2 regions of the Burkholderia sp. AW49-1 genome follow, and region 1 is predicted to be linked to the other one. Evidence: riboswitches for the same ligand, from Rfam matches in the RefSeq annotation. Region 1 holds a riboswitch; the other holds the start of a gene.
The links. A riboswitch is a leader RNA that binds a small molecule or an ion and turns the genes downstream of it on or off. The one in region 1 is predicted to bind cobalamin.

Region 1 (11,282 bases):
CACCGCATTCATGCCCACCCCGAGCTGGGTTTCGAGGAATTCGCGACGAGCGACCTCGTCGCCGGGCAGTTGCAGGCGTGGGGCTACACGGTGCATCGCGGGCTCGGCGGCACCGGCGTCGTCGCGCAGCTGAAGGTCGGCAACGGCACGCAGCGCCTCGGCCTGCGCGCCGACATGGACGCGCTGCCGATCCACGAATCGACCGGCCTGCCATACCAGAGCACGATCCCCGGCAAGATGCACGCGTGCGGCCATGACGGCCACACGGCGATGCTGCTCGCGGCCGCGAAGCACCTGGCGCGCGAGCGCCGCTTTTCCGGCACGCTGAACCTGATTTTCCAGCCGGCCGAGGAAGGGCTCGGCGGCGCGAAGAAAATGCTCGACGACGGGCTGTTCGAGCAGTTTCCGTGCGACGCGATCTTCGCGATGCACAACATGCCGGGCTTCCCGACGGGCAAGTTCGGCTTCCTGCCGGGGCCGTTCATGGCGTCGTCGGATACCGTGATCGTCGACGTGCAGGGGCGCGGCGGCCACGGCGCGGTGCCGCACAGGGCGATCGACCCGGTCGTCGTGTGCGCGCAGATCGTCGTCGCGCTGCAGACGATCGTGTCGCGCAACGTGTCGCCGCTCGACATGGCGATCGTCACGGTGGGCGCGATTCACGCGGGCGAGGCGCCGAACGTGATTCCCGACCGCGCGCAGATGCGCCTGTCCGTGCGCGCGCTGAAGCCGGAAGTGCGCGACCTGCTCGAGACGCGCATCAAGGAAGTCGTTCATGCGCAGGCTGCGGTGTTCGGCGCGACCGCGACGATCGACTACCAGCGCCGCTACCCGGTGCTCGTCAACGATGCGCAGATGACGGAGTTCGCACGCGGCGTCGCGCGCGAGTGGGTCGGCGAGGCGAACCTGATCGACGGGATGGTGCCGCTCACCGGCAGCGAGGATTTCGCGTTCCTGCTCGAGAAGCGGCCGGGCTGCTACCTGATCATCGGCAACGGCGACGGGGAGGGCGGCTGCATGGTGCACAACCCCGGCTACGACTTCAACGACGCCGCGCTGCCGACCGGCGCATCGTACTGGGTCAAGCTGGCCGAGACGTTCCTGGTGTGACGCCGCGGCGCATCGACGCGGGCGCCGCCGCCCAGGCTCATGTTCCATTGGAAAGCGCTGGCCGAGGGCGGCGTATCGGCCGACGCGATGTTCAACGCGCATTTCTCGCCCGACGGCACCGTGATCCGGACTTCACGCTCGGAAGCGCCGGGCCGCGAAAAGCACTGACATCGCGACCTTTCACGGTTTGCGTCAGAATGCCGTGCCGCCGAACAGCGCGGCCGCCATTTCCGGATTCGACGGCCAGTACATGTGCATGTACGTCGCGACGATCGGGCCCGCGCGATAAACGGCTTCGCCGCTGCCGGGCGCGCCGTCGGGCCGCGCAGCGGTCGCCAGCGGCGCCAGCGGCGTATCGAGCCGCGAATAATGAAACGTATGACCGCGCATCGGCCCGGTGCGCGTGTCCAGCTGCTGCATCCCGAGCGCCGCGAAGCGGCGCTGCATCGTCGCATGGCCCGACAGCAGCCCGAGCATCGGCGTCGTCGCGCCGTCCACGTCCGTCAGCGATTCGCACAGATACACCATCCCGCCGCATTCCGCGACGATCGGCCGGCCGGCCGCCGCGTGCGCGCGAATCGTCCGCGCGGTCACGGCATTCGCCGCAAGCGTCGCCGCATGCAGTTCCGGATAGCCGCCCGGCAGGAACAGCGCATCGCAATCGGCGGGCACGGGTTCGTCGGCCAGCGGCGAAAAGAACCGAAGCTGCGCGCCGAGCGCATCGAGCAGCGCCAGATTCGCCGGATAAATGAACGAGAACGCCGCATCGCGCGCGATCGCGATCCGCGTGCCGGCGAGCGCACGCGGCAGCGGGGCGCGGACGTCCGGTGCCGCGAACGAAAGGGCGGGCGGCAATTCGGCGAGCGCCGTCTGCGCGAGCACGTCGGCCGCGCGCTCGAGCCGCGCATCGAGGTCGTCGATGTCGGCCGGCTGGTGCAGGCCGAGATGCCGCTCCGGCAGCGCGATGCCCGCATCGGCCGGCACGTGGCCGAGCCAGCGCAAGTCGTCGGGTAACGCCTGCCGCAGCAGTTCCGCGTGCCGCGGCGACCCGACGCGGTTCGCCAGCACACCGTGAAACGGCACCTCGGGGCGGAACCGCGCGAGCCCGAACGCGATCGCCGCGAACGTCTGCGCCATCGACTTCGCGGCGATCACCGCGACGACCGGCACGCCGAACGCGACCGCGAGATCGGCGCTGCTCGGCGTGCCGTCGAACAATCCCATCACGCCTTCGATCAGGATCAGGTCCGCGTCGCGCGCGGCATCGGCGAGCAGCGCACGGCAGCCGGTTTCCCCGACCATGCCGAGGTCGAGCGCATGCACGGGGAAGCCGCTCGCGCGTTCGAGCAACATCGGATCGAGAAAATCCGGCCCGGTCTTGAACACGCGCACGCGCCGGCCGAGCCGCCGGTGCAGCCGCGCAAGGCCGGCCGTCACCGACGTCTTGCCCTGGCCAGACGCGGGCGCGCTGACGAACAGCGCGGGGCAGGCCGGCATCGCTCAGAACTCCACGCCGGGCTGCGCCTTCACGCCTTGCTCCTTGTACGGATGCTTGACGAGCCGCATTTCGGTGACGAGGTCGGCCGCATCGATCAGTGCATCGGGCGCATGCCGGCCCGTGACGACGACGTGCACCGAATCCGGCCGCCCGACGAGCGTCGCGAGCACTTCGTCGAGCGGCAGATATTCGTACTTCAGCACGGTGTTCAGCTCGTCGAGGATCACCATCCGGTAATCGCCACTTTCGATCATCCGGCGCGCCTCGTCCCAGCCCTTGCGCGCGGTCGCGATATCGGCGTCGCGGTTCTGCGTGTTCCACGTATAGCCGTCGCCCATCGTCACGAAGTCGCATTGCGCGACCGCGCCGAGGAAGTCGCGCTCGGACGTGTGCAGCGCGCCCTTGATGAACTGCACGACGCCGAGCCGCATGCCGTGGCCGAGCACGCGCACGGCCATGCCGAACGCGGCCGTGCTCTTGCCCTTGCCGTTGCCGGTGTTGACGATCAGCAGGCCCTTTTCCTGGGTGGCGGCGGCCTGCTTCTTTTCATGGCCGGCGCGGCGGCGTTCGGTCATCCGCTGATGGGATTCGGCATCGGTCTTCATCGGGAATCGTCCTGTCGAAAGCGAAACAAAGGGTTCAGAGCGGGCCGGCGAGCGCGACCGTCACGCCGCCCAAGATGGATTTGGGGCCGAGCAGCCGGCCACGCGGCGCCGCGAGCCGCGCGCACGGCTCGGCCACGCCCGCGACGCCGAAACGCGCGAGCGCGGCCGCCGACGGGCCGCTCAATGCCGGTCCGGGGCACTGCGCGAGCTGCGCCGCGTCGAACGCGACGAGCGGCCAGCCGCGGCGTGCGCACAGCATGCGCAGCGGCCGCGCGCGCGCCTTGTCGACGAGTGTCGCGACGACGGCCGGCTCGGCATCAGGGTAGTGCTTCAGCGCCGCGCGGATCGCAGCATCGAGTTGCGCGGCCGTCACGTCCGCGCGAAACCCGACGCCGAGCGCGACGCGCATCATGCGCGGCCGCCGAGCGCCGCGCGCACGGCGGGATCGTCGGCAAGCGCCGCGACGCGGCCGATCACGACGATCGCGGGCGAACCGATACCGGTCGCACCCACACGTTCGACGACGGCGTCGAGCGTCGCGAGCACGTGCCGCTGCCCGTCACGCGTCGCGTTCTCGATCGCCGCGCACGGCATGTCGCCGGGCACGCCGCCGTCGCGCAGCGCGGCCACGATCGCGTCGAGCCGGCGTATGCCCATGTAGATCACGATCGTCATGCGCGTCGCGGCCAGCGCGCGCCAGTCGGGCTCGTCGGCACCCGCGCCGTGGCCCGTGACGAAGATCACGCCCTGCGCGTCGCCGCGATGCGTGACCGGAATGCCGAGCGCGGACGGGGCCGCGATACCGGCCGTGATGCCGTTCACGACCTCGACCGGGAAACCCGCCGCGCCGAGCGCGAGCAGCTCCTCGCCGCCCCGGCCGAATACGAACGGATCGCCGCCCTTGAGCCGCGCGACGCTGCGGCCCGCGCGCAGGTGCGCGAGCATCGCGGCGACGATCGCCTCCTGCGGCGTCGACGCATGGCCGCCGCGCTTGCCGACGTGCTCGATGCGCGCGTCGGCGCGTGCATGGCGCAATACGTCGGGGTTCACGAGGTCGTCGACGAGCAGCACGTCGGCCGCGGCGATCGCGCGCACGGCCTTCAGCGTCAGCAGATCGGCGTCGCCGGGGCCGGCGCCGACGAGCCACGCGCGGCTCATCGGACGCGGCACGGCGCACACCGTGTCGTGGCAGTGGAAAGGGGACGGCGAACGGCACATCGGCGGCCGGCGGACAGGCAAGGCATGATGGATCGGGCGAAGCCCGCGCGAACGCGGGCGGGAAGCGCACCCCATCCGTCCCCCGCGGATCGGGCGTTCGGCGAGCAGCGGGCTCGCCCCTTGCGTCGGCCGGTATCCGGGCTGGCCGCTTGCCAGGCCGCAGCCTTCCCGCCCGCTGAAGGGCAGTGGCATCGCGGGCGGCCTGGGCGCGTGCGGGGGGAACCGCGGCGCGCGGGCGGCGTACCGTTGCGGGGACAGCACAGGCCGGGCGGACTTCCGCCTCCTGTTTCCCGTTTAACTGCGTGCGCGGAATGCGCATGCGAGCACCGAACGCGGCGCATACGATAGCACAGCGATCGGCCCGCGCGAACCCGCCCCGCGGGCGCCGCGAGCGCCCCCGGCACGATGCAGTGGCCGTGCCGAACGCGCCGCGGCGGCCCGTTCCGCCTTGACGCTCCCCGCACCGCCGCCTACACTCGCACGCGTTTTGGTGCTCGCGCGTGCTCCTCCGGCGCGCGCAGTTAAACGGGAAACAGGGAGCCTGGCTGCGCCGCAGCCGAGCCAACCTGTGCTGCCCCCGCAACGGTAAGCGAACGCATCGCGCCCAGCGCGATGCAGCGCCGCTTCGCCGCATGCCTGCCGCATGCGGACGACCGCCACTGGATGCCGCGCATCCGGGAAGGCGAAGCGGCGTGTTCGTCAGCCCGGATACCGGCCAGAACGTGGGGTTCAGCGCCGCGGGGAGGCGGCGCATCGTCCACGGCCGCAGCACGCCCGACGCCCGAACGTTGCCCGCTTCCTTTGCCGATCCGTCAGCCGCAGCACGCGCGCGGGCCGGGGCGAAGAACGGCCGGCGGCGCAGGCGGGGCCGACGACGGCCGTGTTGGCATTCATCATGTCGACCGTTCGCAAAGGAGCATCATGCTCGACTCGTTCTTCCGCCTGTTCAACGACAGCTCATCCGGGCTGCGCGGCAAAATCGTCGCGATCTATTCATTGCTCGTCGCCTTCAACGTCGGCGCGTGGATCTGGGCCTTCGTCGCGTTTCGCGACCAGCCCGTGCTGCTGGGTACCGCGCTGCTCGCCTACGTGTTCGGGCTGCGCCACGCGGTCGACGCCGACCATATCGCCGCGATCGACAACGTCACGCGCAAGCTGATGCAGGAGGGCCGCAGCCCGCTCGGCGCGGGCCTGTTCTTCTCGCTCGGCCATTCGACGGTGGTGATCGTGATGTCGGTCGCGGTCGCGCTGACCGCGGCGTCGCTCGCGCGTTTCGAGAGCATGAAGACCTGGGGCGGCGTGATCAGCACGAGCGTGTCGGCGTTCTTCCTGCTGGTGCTCGCGGCCGCCAACCTGCTGATCCTGATCTCCGTCTACCGGACGTTTCGCGCGGCCCGCCGCGGCGAGACGATCGTCGACGCCGACCTCGACATGCTGATGAACCAGCGCGGCGTGCTGGCCCGCCTGTTCCGGCCGCTGTTCCGCCTCGTGTCGCGCAGCTGGCACCTGTATCCGGTCGGTTTCCTGTTCGGCTTCGGCTTCGACACCGCGACCGAAATCGCGCTGTTCGGCATTTCGGCCACGCAGGTGCAGGGCGGCCTGTCGTTCTGGTCGGTGATGGTGCTGCCGGTGCTGTTCACCGCGGGCATGACGCTCGTCGACACGACCGACGGCATCCTGATGATGGGCGCGTACCGCTGGGCGTACGTGCGGCCGATCCGCAAGATCTACTACAACATGACGATCACGTTCGTGTCGGTGCTGGTCGCCGCGCTGATCGGCGGCATCGAGGTGCTCGCGCTGCTCGCGGATAAACTGTCGCTGGAGGGGCCCGTGTGGGATTTCTCGACGATGGTCGCATCGCATTTCGGGATGCTCGGCTACGTCGTGATCGGCCTGTTCCTTGCGTGCTGGATCGTGTCGGCCGCGATCTACCGCCTCAAACGCTACGACGAGATCGACGTGACGCTCTCGGCCTGACTCCCTTTTCGACACAGGATCCACCATGACCTTACGCAAGCTTCCCGTCACGATCGTCACGGGCTTTCTCGGCAGCGGCAAGACCACGCTGATGCGCCACATCCTGCAGCACGCCGAAGGCCGCCGCATCGCGGTGATCGTCAATGAATTCGGCGAGCTCGGCATCGACGGCGAAATCCTCAAGGGCTGCGGCATCGGCTGCGAGGACGCTGACAGCGCGCAGGGCGAAGCGTCGGGCCAGCTGTACGAACTCGCGAACGGCTGCCTGTGCTGCACCGTGCAGGAGGAGTTCTATCCGGTGATGGAAGCGCTCGTCGAGCGCCGCGCCGACATCGATCACGTGCTGATCGAGACGTCGGGCCTCGCGCTGCCCAAGCCGCTCGTGCAGGCCTTCAACTGGCCGACGATCCGCAACAGCTTCACGGTCGACGCGGTCGTGACCGTGGTCGACGGTCCGGCCGCCGCGAGCGGCCAGTTCGCCGAGAACCCGCAGGCCGTCGACGCGCAGCGCCGCGCCGATCCGAACCTCGACCACGAATCGCCGCTGCACGAACTGTTCGCCGATCAGCTGTCGTCCGCCGACCTCGTGATCGTGAACAAGGCCGACCTCGTCGCCGACGCGCGGTTCGCCGAGGTCGAGGCCGCGATCCGCGAGGAAATCCCGCCGCAGGTGAAGATCGTTCGCGCGACGCGTGGCGAACTGGACGTCGCGATGCTGCTTGGACTCGAATCGGCGTCGGAGGAAACGATCCACCTGCGGCACGACCATCACGGCTCGGCCGACGACGGCGATCACGACCACCATCACGACGATTTCGATTCGGTGGTGGTGTCGGGCGATGCGGGCACGCGCGAGGCGACGATCGCCGCGCTGCAGCGTGTCGTCGAGACGCACACGATCTACCGCGCGAAAGGCTTCGCCGCGCTGCCCGATGCGCCGATGCGGCTCGTGATCCAGGGCGTCGGCCGCCGCTTCGACAGCTACTTCGACCGTCGCTGGCAGGACGGCGAAACGCGGGCGAGCCGCTTCGTGCTGATCGGCGAGGATCTCGACGCGGCCGCGCTGCAGCGCGCGTTCGACGCCGCATGCGCGGCCGACCTGCAACAGGCGTAACGCGCGATGCATCTGCTGCGCACCACGCCGGGCGGCTTCGTCGACGATACGCAGGGCGTCGTGCGGATCGACCAGCAGCCGGCCGACATCGTGATCCTGAGCTCGGCCGACACGACGCTGTCGCTGCTGGCCAGCGTCGTGCCGAAACTGCCCGCCGGCTTTCCGAGCGTGCGGCTCGCGAACGTCACGTTCCTGCGGCAGCCGGCGTCGGTCGATTTCTATGTCGACGACGTGCTGCGCCACGCGAAGACGGTCGTGATCGATCATCTGGGCGGCGAAGCATACTGGCCGTACGGGATCGAGCAGGCCGTGTCGCTCGCGTCGAAACGGAAGCAGCAGCTCGCGATGTTCTCGGGCGACCTGCAGGAAGACCCGAACCTCGTCGCGAAGAGCACGGTCGCGCCCGAGCTGTGCCGGATGTGGTGGCGGTATCTGCGCGAAGGCGGCATGCACAACGCCGAAGCGTTGCTGCGCAGCATCGCGTTCCATACGCTCGGTTTCGGTGACGAACCCGAGCTGCCGCGCCCGCTGCCGGCCGCCGCGCTGTATCACCCGGCGCGCGACCCGGCGAGCGTCGACGACTGGCGTGCGCGCTGGACGCCCGGCGCGCCCGTCGTCGCGATCCTGTTCTATCGCGCGCACTGGCAGGCCGCGAACACCGCCGTGTTCGACGCGCTGGCCGATGCGCTCGTGCGCGAGGGGCTCAATCCGCTGCCGATCGCGGTCACGTCATTGAAGGATGCGGTGAGCCGCGAGGTCGTCACGCAGCTGTGCGACACGCACGGCGTCGCGCTCGTGCTGAACACCACCGCCTTCGCGGCCGGCGCGATCGACAGCCCCGAGCCCGACGTGCTCGCCGGCGATGCGCCGGTGCTGCAGGTGATCCTGTCCGGCGGCAACCGCGACGCGTGGGTGGCCGACAACCAGGGGCTGCATGCGCGCGACATCGCGATGCACATCGCGTTGCCCGAGGTCGACGGGCGCATCGTCACGCGCGCGGTGAGCTTCAAGGGGCTGGCGTATCGTTGTCCGCACACCGAAGTCGACGTCGTGCGCTACCAGCCGGACGCCGAACGCGTCGCGTTCGTCGCGGCGCTCGCGCGCGGCTGGTGCCGGCTGCGCACGCTCGACAACGCCGACAAGCGCATCGCGCTGATCCTCGCGAACTATCCGCAAAGCGAAGGGCGGATCGGCAATGGCGTCGGGCTCGACACGCCGGCGTCCGCACTGCGCGTGCTGGCGGCGCTGCGCGATGCGGGCTATGCCGTGGCCGACCTGCCGGCCGATGGCGACGCGCTGATCGCGCGACTCACCGAAGGCGTGACCAACGACCCGGCCGTGCGCGCCTTGCGCCCCGCGTTCCAGAGCTTCGCGCTGGCCGATTACGTCGCGCATTTCGCGCGGCTGCCGGCCGCGGTGCGCGACGCGCTGAACGCGCGCTGGGGCCTGCCCGAAGCGGACCCGACGCTGCGTCAGGGGCGCTTCACGATCGCCGGCTGGCGCGCGGGCAACGTGTTCGTCGGCATCCAGCCGTCGCGCTCGCGCGGCGAGAACGACTATGCGAGCTACCACGATGCGGATCTCGTGCCGCCGCACGCGTATCTCGCGTTCTATTTCTGGCTGCGCGATGCGTTCGGCATCGACGCGGTCATCCACCTCGGCAAGCACGGCAACCTCGAATGGCTGCCGGGCAAGAGCGTCGCGCTGTCCGACGCGTGCTGGCCCGACCTGACGCTCGGGCCGCTGCCGCATCTGTATCCGTTCATCGTCAACGATCCGGGCGAGGGCAGCCAGGCGAAGCGCCGCGCGCAGGCGGTGATCGTCGATCACCTGATGCCGCCGCTTACGCGCGCGGAAAACTACGGCCCGCTGCAGGATCTCGAACGGCAGGTCGACGAATACTACGAGGCGCTGATGGTCGATGCGCGGCGCGCGAAGCTGCTGCGCAAGACGATTCTCGCGACGATCGCCGAACACCGTCTGCACGACGAACTGAGCGTTTCGCCGCCGCGCGATGCGGGCGACGAGGATGCGCTGCTGACGCGCGTCGACGCGTGGCTGTGCGAACTGAAGGAAGCGCAGATTCGCGACGGGCTGCACGTGTTCGGCGTGTCGCCCGCCGACCGTCAGCGACGCGACACGCTGCTCGCGCTCGCGCGTTTTCCGGTCGGTGACGGCAAGGGCGAACGCGCGGGGCTGATCGGCGCGCTCGCGCGCGATCTCGCGCTCGGCGACGATTTCGATCCGCTCGCGGCCGACTGGGCCGCGCCGTGGACGGGCCCGCGGCCGGCCGTTCTGCAAGCGCTCGACGCGTCGCCGTGGCGCCATGCCGGCGACACGCGCGAGCGGCTCGAACGGCTCGCGCAGCATTGGCTCGACGGGCTGTGCGCGGCTGTTTCCGGCAAGACCGGCGCCGATGCCGCCCCCACGCCGCCCGGCGACTGGCCGAGCACGCTCGCCGTGCTCGAGCGCGTGCGCTCGACGCTGCTGCCCGCCCTCGACGCATGCGGCGGCGAGGAACTGCGCCAGCTGCTGCGCGGCCTCGACGGCCGCTTCGTGCCGCCGGGGCCGAGCGGCTCGCCGTCGCGCGGCAGGCCCGACGTGCTGCCGACGGGCCGCAACTTCTATTCGGTCGATACGCGCGCGGTGCCGACGCAGGCCGCGTGGACGCTCGGGCTGAAGTCCGCGCAGCAGCTGATCGAACGCCATCTGCAGGATCACGGCGACTATCCGCGCGCGATCGGCCTGTCGGTCTGGGGGACGGCCACGATGCGCACCGGCGGCGACGACATCGCGCAGGCGTTCGCGCTCCTCGGCGTGCGGCCGAAATGGGCGCACGGCAGCCATCGCGTGACCGATTTCGAGATCCTGCCGATCGAGATCTTCGACCGGCCGCGCATCGACGTGACGCTGCGCGTGTCGGGCTTCTTCCGCGACGCGTTCCCGAACCTGATGCACCTGTTCGACGCGGCCGTGCAGGCCGTTGCCGCGCTCGACGAGCCCGAGGCACTGAACCCGATCCGCGCGCGCGTCGAGCGCGAACGCGCGAAATGGATCGAACAGGGCGTGGCGCCGGACGAAGCGCGGCGGCGTGCCGGCTGGCGCGTGTTCGGCGCGCGGCCGGGCAGCTACGGCGCGGGCCTGCAGGATCTGATCGACCAGCGCCGCTGGCAGGCCGACGCCGATCTCGCCGATGCGTACCGCCGGTGGGGCGGCCATGCGTACGCGCAGAACAGCGCAGGCGACGCGGCGCCCGACGTGTTCGGCGAACGGCTCGCGACGATCGACGTCGTCGTGCAGAATCAGGACAGCCGCGAACACGACATCCTCGATTCGAACGACTACTACCAGTTCCAGGGCGGGATGACGGCAGCCGTGCGGCACTTGTCGGGGCAGCAGCCGAGCATCTACCACGGCGACCATGCGAACCCGGTCGCGCCGAAGATGCGCACGCTGCGCGAGGAAATCGCGCGCGTGATCCGTTCGCGCGTCGTCAATCCGAAATGGCTCGACGGCGTGAAGCGCCACGGCTACAAGGGCGCGGCCGAAATGGCCGCGACCGTCGATTACCTGTACGGCTATGACGCGACCGCGCGCGTGCTGTCGGACCACCAGTACGCGCTCGTCGCCGACGCGTACCTGTTTGACGACGACACGCGCGCGTTCCTCGAACGCCACAACCCGAAGGCGCTGCACGGCATCTGCGAACGCTTCGTCGAAGCGATGCAGCGCGGGCTGTGGCAGGAGCCGGGCGATT
Region 2 (11,282 bases), on a different contig from region 1:
CGATGCCACGGCTCGCGCCGGTCACGAGCGCACATTTGCCCGCGAGCGTCGCGGTTCGGGTGTCGGTCATGATGTCTCCGGTAAAGGGGTGTCGTGCGCGGACCGTTCCGTGTCAGCCCCCGATATCCGCAACGTGCAGCACGAACTTGGTCTTCGCGTCCCCCGTTTGAACGAGATCGAGCGCGCGCGCCGCCTGTTCGAGCGGGAAACTGTCGAAGCGCGGCACGCGCAGCACGCCCCGGTCGAGCCGTTCCGCGATCGCCGCCAGCGTGGCGCCGCTCGGCATCCGGCTGTACGTCATCGCGGTGCGCAGGCCGCGCCGCGCGGCTTCGGCGCCCGTCGCGGCCAGCCGCTCCGCTTCGCCGGCCGCGAGCGTCATGATGTTCACGAGCGTGCCGCCTCGTGCCAGCAGGTCGAGTGCATCGGGCAGCGTGCCGCCGCCGACCGCATCGAGCACGAGATCGACGCCGCCGGGCGACCACGCCCGAACGGCCGCCGCGATGCCCTGCGCGCGATAGTCGATGCTCGCCGCCGCGCCGAGCGCCTCGACGCGCGCGCGATTGCGGGCCGAGCACGTCGCCGCGACGCGCGCGCCCGCCTGCACGGCAAGCTGGATCGCGAACGTGCCGACCGCGCCCGCGCCGCCGTGCACGAGCACGCTCTGCCCGTCACGCAGCGCGCCGTCGTCGAACAGGCCGGCCCACGCGGCCAGCGCGGGCGTCGGCGTGGCGGCCGCTTCCGCGAAGCCGACCGCGTCGGGCAGGCGCACGACCGAGTCGTGCCGCACCGCGACGTATTCCGCATACGCGCCCCAGCGCCCCGCGCCGGCGTCGGTCTGCGCGAACACGCGCATCCCGGGCGCGAAACCTTCCACGCCCTCGCCGACCGCCTCGACCACACCGGCCGCGTCGAAGCCGATCACGAACGGAAACGTGATCTGCATGAACGCGCCGAGATAGCCTTCGCGGCATTTCCAGTCGGCGGGATTGACGCCCGCGTACGCGACGCGAATCAGCACGTCGCCGGGGCCCGGTGTCGGCGCGGGAACGTCGGCCATTCGCAGTGCGTCGGAATGACCGACGCGGTCGATCAGCAAGGCTCGCATGGTGGTGTCTCCAGGATTGTCGTTTGCATGGCGGCGGCTCGCGTGCGTCGCGCGTCACCCGGCCGTGTCGGCCAGCAGGCTCGACGCGAGCGGGCAGAACGCGTGCGAGATCGCATCGACCGTCCAGTCGGGGCTTTCGGCGTCGAAGCGGCGGTCGACCCAGCCCCAGTGATACGGATGCAGCAGGTATTCGCCGAGCAGATCGCCGACGTGCGCGAATTCCTGTTGCCAGACGTGGGTCCACGCACCCGGCGTCACGATCCGGCTCAGCCGCCAGTTGCGGATGCCGGGCATGAACGCGGGCATGCGCATCAGTTCGCGCTCGAGGTCGCGCACCTGTGCTTCGTCGGCCTTCGGCCGCACGCGCAGCATCAGCGTGCGCCATACGCCGTCGCGCAGCGCCGGCTCGCGCAGGCCGCCGCCGACCGCCAGGCATGCGGCGCCGTCGATCCGCGCGACGGCCGGTATGCGGGCCAGCGCGGTGAAGTCCGGCGCGTGGTCGGCCGCCCGTTCGTCGCGCAGCACGTCGAGCGTGTAGTCGCCCGCGTTCCAGCAGCCGTCCAGATTGCGCGCGAGTGCCACGCGGGTCGCGCCGGGCAACGCATGCGCGGCGCCGCGCAATGCACGTTCGAACGCGCCGGCATCGTCGGTCGCCGAAGCGAATATCTGCGCCGTGTCATGCCGCATGGTCGACCTCCGTCAGTGCAGGCAGCGGCGCATCGGCGTCCGTCATCACATGGCGGCGGCGCGCGTCGCACAGCGCGTCGACGGCCATCCAGAACGCGACCACATCGCCGTCGGTCAGCGCGCGCATCCGGTAGTACGCCGCAGCATCGGCAACCTGCCACGTCAGCCACAGCGTGCTCGGCTGCCCCGGCACCGCGACGGGCGGCGACACCCAGCGGCCGGCCGCCGTCAGTCCGCGCGCCGCGTGGCCCGGCAGATAACGGTCGCGCAGCAGCGCCAGCACGTCGGGAATGCGCTCGGGCGCGAGGGTGATTTCGTCTACGATCTGGATCATTCGCGAGTCGTCTCGGGAAGTTCGTGGCGCAATGCGATGCCGGTCGCCTACGCCGTTCCGGCGAGGCCGGAAGCGGCCGGCGTCGATACCATTCTTGCGTGGCGACGGCCGGCGAACCCCTACCGGCCCGCTCACCGGCCCCTGTCGTAGCGCTCAGATCGGGAGAGAGATGAAACAGCGCGCAATGCCGGCACGCGGCCGCATGTTGCCGGGCCTCGGCGCCCGCCTGCTGGACGAGCTGACGCGCAGCGGCGCACCGCCGGCTGAACGACCGACGACGCCCGGCGGCTTCGTCGCGCTGTACCGCGACGCGATCGAGCGGCTCGAGGCGCAGGTTGCGCGCGGCAACGGCCATCCGCCGATGCGCAAGCAGGAAGTCGACCTGATGTGCCGCTGCCTGCTCAGTTGCGCGACGCTCGCGGACGCAATCCGCTGCGCGGCTGAATTCTGCGAGATGCTGACGCCGCGCGCCGGCGCGCTGTCGCTCGCGGTGCGCGACGGGCGCGCGACGTTCCGGATGGATTCGCTGCGCCGCACGCGCAGCCCGGCCGCGTGCCTCGTCGACCTGACGGGCTTGTTCTGCTATCTGCAGTTGTTCGGCTGGCTGATCGGGCAACCGCTGCGACCGGACGAAGTCTGGCTCGGCCATCCGCGCCGCGACGACGCGATGCCGCTGCTCGGGCTGTTCAACGCGCCGGTTGACGTCGGCCGCAAAACCTATGGCTTCGCATTCGACGCTGCGCGGCTCGATGCCCGCGTGATCCGCCAGCCGGGTGAACTGACGGCGTTCCTCGTCGATTTCCCGTTTCGTCTGATCGATGCGGCGCCGGCCGTCGTGTCATGGGCGCAGCAGGTGCGCGGCTTTCTCGACGCGGCGCTCGCGCGCGAGCAGGCGCTGCCCGCGCTTGCCGAGCTGGCGACATGGCTCGGCGTCAGCGAGGCGACGTTGCGGCGGCGGCTGGCCGCCGAAGGCAGCGGCTATCACGCGTTGCGCGAGCGGTGTCTCGCCGACGTCGCGCGGCGCTGCCTGCGCGAGTCCGATTGGCCGGTCGCGCGGATCGCCGCGCATCTCGGGTTCGCGGGCGAAGAAGCTTTCCGGCGGGCGTTCGTGCGATGGACGGGCGTCGCGCCGAGCCGCTTCCGGCGCGATTGCCGCGCGGCCAACGCGCCCTTTCATCAGATGTAAAGGGGTCCTCATGTCTCGCAAGCGAGGATCTGGAAAAGAATCCGGCGATCACTGACGTTTTTTCGCATCCCCGCGCGCTTCGCCGATTGACGCGCCGGAGCGCTCGCCATTACGCTTGCGCGCTGATGGTTCCCGGAGACGGGATCAAAAGGGAACGCAGGAGAGGCAGCGCCTCGAATCTGCGGCTGCCCCCGCAACTGTGAGCGGCGAATCCGCACTACTCCAAGCCACTGGGAAACCGGGAAGGCCGGTGCGAATAGCGACCCGCGAGCCAGGAGACCTGCCATCGACCCGAGGTCCAAGCAGCCGCGCCGGGCGGGGTGTCCCGGAGCGCCAGGCGCCGCCTTTGGCGGTCGCCCCGTTGCATGGACGGCCCGACCTCAGGACCCTTCAGATGTCCAGTCTTTCCGCCTCCGCTTCCTCGCCGGAAGCGTCGTGCCGTCGCGCCAGCCATGGGCGCGGCGTGTCCGCACGCGTGTGCCGTGCCGTGTCGTTCGATCCGCGCGACGACCGCCCAAGCCGTCCGGTCTCGCGATAGACCGATACGAACCCGGGCGGTACGCACCGCCACCCGCTTACGCTCGCCGTACCTGCAACACGATCACGCTCATTGCCTCATGAATCTTCGCCACTTTCTCGCCACGTCCGCCGCCACGGCGCTGTTCGCCCCGATCGCCCATGCCGCCGGCGACACGGCCCTCCCGCAGCCGCCCCAACCCGCCGCAGCCGCCGACCTGCCGACGATCAGCGTGACCGACACGCGGCACCTGCCCGAATCGTTCGACCAGCGCTATGCGACGACGCAGGTGCTCACGCGCGCCGATCTCGATCGGCTGTCGCCGAGCGACCCGAGCATCACGCAGGCGCTCGCGACGCTGCCGGGCGTGACCGTCTCGCAAAACGGCGGCCCCGGCTCGTCCGCGTCCGTGAGCATCCGCGGCTCGTCCGCCAATCAGGTCGCGGTGTTCATCGACGGCATCCGGATCGGCTCGCCGACGACCGGCATCGCGCCGTGGGCCGACCTGCCGACCGACGCGTTCGAACGCGTCGAGGTGATCTCGGGGCCGGCCGCCGCATCGTTCGGCGCGAACGCGATGGGCGGCGTCGTGCAACTGTTCACGCGCCGCGCCGCCGGCCAGCCGAACCAGACGACCGTGTCGTTCGGCGGCGGCTCGAACAAGACCTTCGACACGCAGGTGCGCACGTCGGGCACCGTGCCGTCGACGGGGTCGCTCGCCGCGCTCGGCGGCCTCACCTACACGCTCGGCCTGCACAGCTACAACACGGCCGGCATCGACGCGACGCGACCGTTCGCCTACGGGCACGAGGACGGCCGCAATCCGTATCACGCGCAGGACCTCGATGCGCGACTCGGCTACGCGCGCGACAACTGGTCGATCTCGACGTTCGCGCTGTATCACCGCTCCGACCTGTCCTATGACAACGCCGGCTTTGCGAATCGCGAGCTCGATCATCAGCTGACGACCGGCATCGCGTTCCATCTCGACATCACGCCCGACACCCAGTTCGACCAGTCGTTCGGTTATGCGAACGACCGCCAGTTCCTGTACGCGAGCGACCCGACCATTCCGACCGACCAGATCAACTCGCAGCGCATCAGTTCGTCGACGTCGCTGACCCATCAGGAACACGGCTTCCGGCTGTTCGGCCTGCCGCTGTCGGGCGAGACGAAGGTCGCGTACGACTTCACGCGCGAACAGGCCTTCCTGCCCGTCGACGTGCCGGACGGCGTGCCCACGCGCAACGACTCCGCGTTCTCGCTGCATCAGTCGGCGACGCTCGGCAGCGTGACGATGTTCGTCGCGGGGCGGCACGAGATCATCGCCGGGAAGGCCGTGAACACCGGCAACGCCGCGCTGTCGTGGGCCATCACGCCGGTCTATACGGCGCGCGTGTCGTACGGCAACGCGTTCCGCCTGCCCTCGTTCAACGACCTGTACTACCCGGGCTACGGCAACCCGGACCTGAACCCGGAACGCAGCGATTCGGTCGAGGCCGCGCTCGATGCGAACACGGCGTACGGCACGTTCAGCGCCGCGATCTACGACACGCGCATCAACAACCTGATCGCCTACAACCCCGCGACGCGCTCGCCGATGAACATCGGTCGCTCGCACATCCGCGGCATCGACCTGTCGTACAAGGGCACGATCGGCCGTTATACGCCGGTGAGCGTCGCGGTCGGTTTCCTGAATCCCCATGACGAAACCAACGACAGCTGGCTCAACCGCCGGCCGCGCCAGACGGTCAGCGTCAACGTCGACCATACGTGGGACGAATTCAACCTGCACGCACTGAGCACGGGTGCGTCGCTGAACTACGGCGGCACGACGTTCGACGACCCGGCCAACACGACGTATCTGCCGTCGTACCTGACCGTGAACCTGCGCGCGTCGTACAGGATCAATTCGCACCTGACGGTGTCGGCGACGCTGTCGAACCTGTTCGACCGTCAGTACATGACCGCGTACGGCTACAACACGCTCGGCCGCACCGCGTTCGGCAAGGTCAGCTACACGTTCTGATCGCGCGCGCGGTGTGCCGGTGCCGCAGCGCGCGTCATGACCAGACGACGCCGCGCATGCCCGCGATCAACTGGGTCGCGCCGAACACCGCGATCACCACGGCCGACACGCGCGACAGCCCGTGCATGAACGTCAGCGGCATCTTCGCTCGCAACGCGGCGGTCGCGCTGCTCAGGCACAGCCACCACGTCGCGGATCCGAGGAACACGCCCGCGACCATCGACGCCACGGTCGGCCCCATCGTGCCTGCATGCGTGCCCGCCAGCGGGCCGAGCGCCGCGAAGATCCCGACGAACGACAGGATCGTCATCGGGTTCGACAGCGTGAGGCCGAAGGTCGTCAGGAAATCGCGCAGCACGGTCGTGCGCGACACGTCCTGCACCGCCGCCGACGCAGCCGGCGCCTGCCGCGCGATGGACCAGGCCAGCCACACGAGGAACGCGCCGCCGACGATTTTCAGCGCGACGGTCAGCATCGGAAACGCGGTGACGATGCCGGCGACGCCCAGCGCGCCGAGCAGCCCGTAGATCGCATCGGCGCACGCGGCGCCGATGCCCGTCGCGAACCCGGCGTGAAAGCCACGGCTCAGGCTGCGCTGGATGCAGAGCATGCCGATCGGGCCGACCGGCACAGCGATCGACAACCCCATCACGACGGACTTGATGAACAGCATGGCCGGCTCCTCGCGACATGCAATGACATGAACCGCATCGTAGGGAAAGTCCGGTCGCCGCTGAAGACGGTTTTTAAGGAAAAATGAGGCCTTCACCTTAAAAACTCCGCCGCGATGGACGAACTCGACTGGAAGATACTCGCGCTGCTGCAGGCCAACGGCCGCATCAGCTACACGGAGCTGGCGCGCCAGGTTCACCTGTCGGTGCCGGCGGTGACGGAACGCGTGAAGCGCCTCGAATCGGCCGGCGTGATCGACGGCTACACGGCGCGGGTCAATCCGGCCGCGGCCGGCTACCCGGTGAGCGCGCTGATCGGCATCACGGTGCCGCAGCCGGCGAAGGCGAAATTCCTGAAGCTGCTGGAGACGATTCCAGAAGTGGTCGAGTGCCATCACGTGACCGGCGCGGATTCCTACGTAATGCGGTTCGTCGCCGTCAGCATGGCGCACCTCGAGCAACTGATCGAGCGCATCAACCTGTACGGCGAAACGCGCACGTCGATCGTGATGTCGACGCCGCTGCCGGCGCGCGGGCTCGCGCGGCCGGCCGCGGCGGTCAAAGGCACTCGGGGGTGACAGGACGCCCCGCGTTGCGCGATGCTGTGCGTGGCGCACCTTGCACGAACCGGACAACCTGCCATGCCAGTCATCGGACTCAATCATTACAACCTGCGCGCGGATCGCGCCACGCTCGATACGCTGCGCGATTTCTACGTGACCGTCGTGGGCCTCCAGCCGGGCTATCGACCGCCGTTCCAGAGCAACGGCTACTGGCTCTACGCGGGCGCGCAGGCGATCCTCCACCTGTCGGAAGCGCGGCCCGGCGAAGTTCGGCCGGCGCACGTCGTCAACACGTTCGACCATATGGCGTTTTCATGCGAGAACGCCGCCGACATGGAGCGGCGCCTGGCCGACGCGCAGGTCCGGTACTCGCGCACGTACGTGCCGCTCACGCGCCAGCTGCAGCTGTTTTTCACCGATCCGGCCGGCAATGGCGTCGAGTTGAATTTTTCTAAAGCCGAGGGTGACTCCGGCGACGGACCGGGTTAGCACCGGCGATCGCTACTGCCGTTGCACGAGCTTCACGATCGTCAGCGTGCCCGCCACGCGCTCGACCCGGACCCTGACCTTGTCGCCCACGTGCAACGACTCGATCATCGCCGGGTCGCCAGCCTTGAACGCCATCGTCATCGGCGCCATCCCGACGTTCTCGAGCGCACCGTGCTTCAGCGTCACCATGCCGTGCGCGGCATCGATCCGCTCCACTTCGGCATCGGTCAACGCCGAATCCGGCGCCGACATCTTCATGTCGCCCATGCTCATGTCGGACATGCTCCCGCCCGCACGCACCGGCGTCGCGACGACGGCCATCGCACCGAGGACGGTAATGGCGAGGCATCGGATTTGCATCGAGACATTCCGTTGTTCAGCCAAAGACGCACGCGCCCGCTACACCAGCAACGTCGCGACCGCCCACGCGATCAGGACGATGCCCAGTGCGCGGCCCATCCGCTCGCCGCCCGGCAGCACCTTTTCGACGAGCACGAACAGCGACAACGCGACGATCCACACGACGTTCATCACGCCGCCGACGAACAGCAGCGCCATCAGCAGCCAGCAGCAGCCCACGCAATACGCACCGTGCCGCACGCCGAGCAGGAAGCTGCCCGCGACTCCCGGGCGCCAGTACGTCGTGAGAAGCCGGACCGGCGACCGGCATTGCCGCAGGCACGCCTGTTTCAGCGGCGAGAATTGATAGGCGCCGGCCAGCGCGAGGACGATCGCGGACAGCGCGGCGCTCTTCGACCACAGCATCATTCCGGAGATCAGGCCGGCAGGCTGCAGCAGCATCTGCAGCACGGCGGCGGCGACCGAGAACGCCAACCACGCGGTCAGGTAGCCGGCCAGCAGGAACGCCGACGTCAAGGCCGCCCCGGCGCCTTGCGCACCGCGATGCCGCAGCACGCGCCGGTACAACAGCACGAGCGGCGCCGCGCCGGGCGTCATCATCGCGATCATCATCACCCACCACATCAGGACCACGGTCGCCAGCGACGGATCCATGCCCCCCATGTCGCCGGCCAGCCGATGCGGAAACAACGCCACCGCCGTCATGTCCAGCGCCGACATGCCGGTGCCCGCGCCCGTCCACAGGTAGACCCAGCACGCGCCGACGAGCGCGGTCAGGCCGAGCAGCGTGACGACGCGCTCGCGTCCGAGAAAATCGCCGACGGGGATCATGCCGCGACGCGATGCCGGATCAGCCCGTGGTTGTTCAGGTGCAGCCGCGCGAACTGCGCGTAGCTCCGCTCGAGATTCAGCTCGATGTGCCCGCGCGACCGGCCGGTGCCCGAACCGATCTCGGCCAGCTCGTATTCGAAGCCGTGCGGCAGGTCGATCCGCACGCGATGCTCGGCGCCCGTCACCGGATTGCGGATCGGTTCGCCGACGATGTCGAACACGCCCTCGACGCCGATCCGGCCGCGCCGCGCATCGACATCGACGTCGAAATCGATCTTCGCGAAGATCGGATCGTATGCGTGCTCGAGCGTCGACGCGAACACGGAGAACATCGTCGCGAACGGATCGGTGTCCTGACCGGTCATGATCTTCAGTACGGCCTCGCACTGCGCCGGACTCGCGCGCTCGTCGACGATCGGCTGGCACCGGCCGTGGCCTTCGTGAATCGGCCCCGGCCACTGGAACACGACCGCGATCCGGACGCCATCGAGCACCACGTCGCCGTAGTGGCCGCTTTCGATCGAAATCGCACCCATCGCTTCGCAGTTGCCGTGCGTCGGCAACGAATTGAACTGGCAGGGGCAACCGTATGAGCAATTGCAGTTCATTAGTTCGGTTCCCTGAATCTCCCAAGGCGTCATGGCTTCACCTCGCGCGTTCGGTGGCACGTAATGTTTCGAATCTAGTGCAGCGCACAGGGGAAAGCAAAGGCCGCGCGAGACACGCGAACGAGCGAGGTAAGCGCCGCCGGCGGCGTCGTGCGACGACGCTGATCGGACGAATGCGTTGTCGTCGTGCGGCGCCTCCGGGCGCAGGCCGCACCGCCCGAGACGGCGCGTCCGGTGGACCATGTTCGAGCCACGTCCGACAAGAGCCGATGGCGCGATCACGTCATCGCAAATGCGGGCATCCCGCATCGGTCCTGGTCCATACTGTCTCGCAATCGACGATTTCTGACCGTCTCTGCCGCCCCGGATGGCTGTCATGCGCGTTCAAACTGCGTTGCTCTTTCTCGTCGGCACCCTGCTCACCGCGGGCGGCTACGGCGCAACCTTCCTGCTGTCGATGCGTTTTCGCGCGATCGGCGGCAGCGATCTCGATACCGGAGCCGCACTGGCCGCCGCGACCCTCGGCACCTTCGCCGGCCTGGCGGTGGTCGGCTGGTTCTCGCGGCAGATCGGCGCCGCGCGGATCGCCGCGCTGTCGTCGCTGTGCATCGGCGCCGGTATCGCCGGTTTCGCGCTCGTCGGGCGCGCACCGGCCGCCGATTTGCCGTCCGGCTTCCTGGTCGGCTTCGGCTGGGGCGCGTTTCACCTGGCCGCGCCGATGTCGCTGGCCGAGCGGACCAGCGGCGCCGCCCGGAACGTGTGGTTCTTCCGCTCGGCGACTTTCCAGATGACGGGGATCGGCGCGTCCCCGGCGTTCGCCTCGTATGCGATGCGCATGCTCCACTGGTCGATCGACGACACGCTTTATGCGGTCGGCGCGCTGTGTGCGGTCGCGTCGCTGATGTTCGAAGCGTTCGGTCGCCTGTGTCCGCACCCGCCCGCCACGGCATCCGGTGGCCGATGGGTGCGCGAACTCCGGGCCATCTCGCGCACGCGCGCGGCCGCGCCGATCGCGATGATCGCGCTCGGCACCTGCGTGTTCTCCGGCCTGATGACGTTCCAGATGTCGTTCATGCAAGGCACGCAGGCGCGCGCCGGCACATTCTTCAGCCTTTACACGATGACGGTGCTGAGTGCGCGCTGGCTGCTCGGGAAATGGGTCAGGATGGCGCGCCCCGAAACGGCGACCAAGGGATTGCTCATAATGATGATGCTCGGTGCGCTCGCCATGTTCGGCGCCGCCCAGCATGCATCGCTACAGGCCGTCGCGGCCGTGCTGCTCGGCGCCGGCTACGGGCTGATGTATCCGGTCATCCAGGCGCAGGCGCTCAACGATTGCGCGGATACGCAACGGCACGGCGTGCTGACGTGGTTCGTCGCGTCGTATTTCATCGGCACGTTCGGCTTTCCGTCGGTCGGCGGGTGGGTGATGGTGCACGCCGGCAAGGGCGCGTTGCTGATGCTCATCGCGAGCTGCGGTCTCGCGGCGCTGTCGCTCGCGTTCCTGCACGATCGGCCGGCGCCGGTGCGCACGCAATAGGCGGCTGCGTGGCGCTCGCTCGGCTAACCGGGTTTCCTCGGCGCGCGGGCGACGGCGAACCATCCCATCATCGCGCCCGCGACCCACGCGCAGGTCAGCAGCAGGTCGAGGTCCATCATTCCTTCGAAATTCGCACTGTTCTCGAAGCTGCAATGCCGGCTGCCGAGGAACGCGATGCAACCGCTGGCGACCCACTGGACGTGCATGAATATGTGATAGACGGCGAAAGCCGAAGCGATGATGGCGACGCGCAGGCGTGTGGTCGTTTTCATTCGGCGCCGGAGGCGGAGGGATGGTCTGACGCCGATCTTAAGACAACGACGCCGGATCAGGCAATCGATCCCGCGCGAACGTCACGACCG

Region 2: another riboswitch for cobalamin. It lies ahead of ACV22W_RS00050 (TonB-dependent receptor domain-containing protein); the one in region 1 lies ahead of ACV22W_RS11310 (HoxN/HupN/NixA family nickel/cobalt transporter).

The regions. Positions count from the first base shown of each region.
Region 1 is NZ_JBSAXF010000005.1:263,809-275,090, forward strand. It holds gene ACV22W_RS11280 (M20 aminoacylase family protein) at 1-1,110, shown strand, start outside; gene ACV22W_RS11285 (hypothetical protein) at 1,150-1,278, shown strand; gene ACV22W_RS11290 (cobyrinate a,c-diamide synthase) at 1,303-2,607, opposite strand; gene cobO (cob(I)yrinic acid a,c-diamide adenosyltransferase) at 2,611-3,213, opposite strand; gene ACV22W_RS11300 (cobalamin biosynthesis protein) at 3,248-3,625, opposite strand; gene cobA (uroporphyrinogen-III C-methyltransferase) at 3,622-4,431, opposite strand; cobalamin riboswitch at 4,542-4,778, opposite strand; cobalamin riboswitch at 4,903-5,165, shown strand; gene ACV22W_RS11310 (HoxN/HupN/NixA family nickel/cobalt transporter) at 5,353-6,411, shown strand; gene cobW (cobalamin biosynthesis protein CobW) at 6,437-7,525, shown strand; gene cobN (cobaltochelatase subunit CobN) at 7,532-11,282, shown strand, end outside.
Region 2 is NZ_JBSAXF010000001.1:731-12,012, reverse strand. It holds gene ACV22W_RS00075 (SDR family NAD(P)-dependent oxidoreductase) at 1-70, opposite strand, end outside; gene ACV22W_RS00070 (NADP-dependent oxidoreductase) at 113-1,105, opposite strand; gene ACV22W_RS00065 (Dabb family protein) at 1,160-1,792, opposite strand; gene ACV22W_RS00060 (hypothetical protein) at 1,782-2,126, opposite strand; gene ACV22W_RS00055 (helix-turn-helix domain-containing protein) at 2,296-3,312, shown strand; cobalamin riboswitch at 3,422-3,614, shown strand; gene ACV22W_RS00050 (TonB-dependent receptor domain-containing protein) at 3,930-5,858, shown strand; gene ACV22W_RS00045 (LysE/ArgO family amino acid transporter) at 5,893-6,531, opposite strand; gene ACV22W_RS00040 (Lrp/AsnC family transcriptional regulator) at 6,646-7,107, shown strand; gene ACV22W_RS00035 (VOC family protein) at 7,171-7,581, shown strand; gene ACV22W_RS00030 (copper-binding protein) at 7,594-7,941, opposite strand; gene ACV22W_RS00025 (DUF2182 domain-containing protein) at 7,981-8,772, opposite strand; gene ACV22W_RS00020 (DUF1326 domain-containing protein) at 8,769-9,413, opposite strand; gene ACV22W_RS00015 (MFS transporter) at 9,757-10,920, shown strand; gene ACV22W_RS00010 (hypothetical protein) at 10,944-11,192, opposite strand.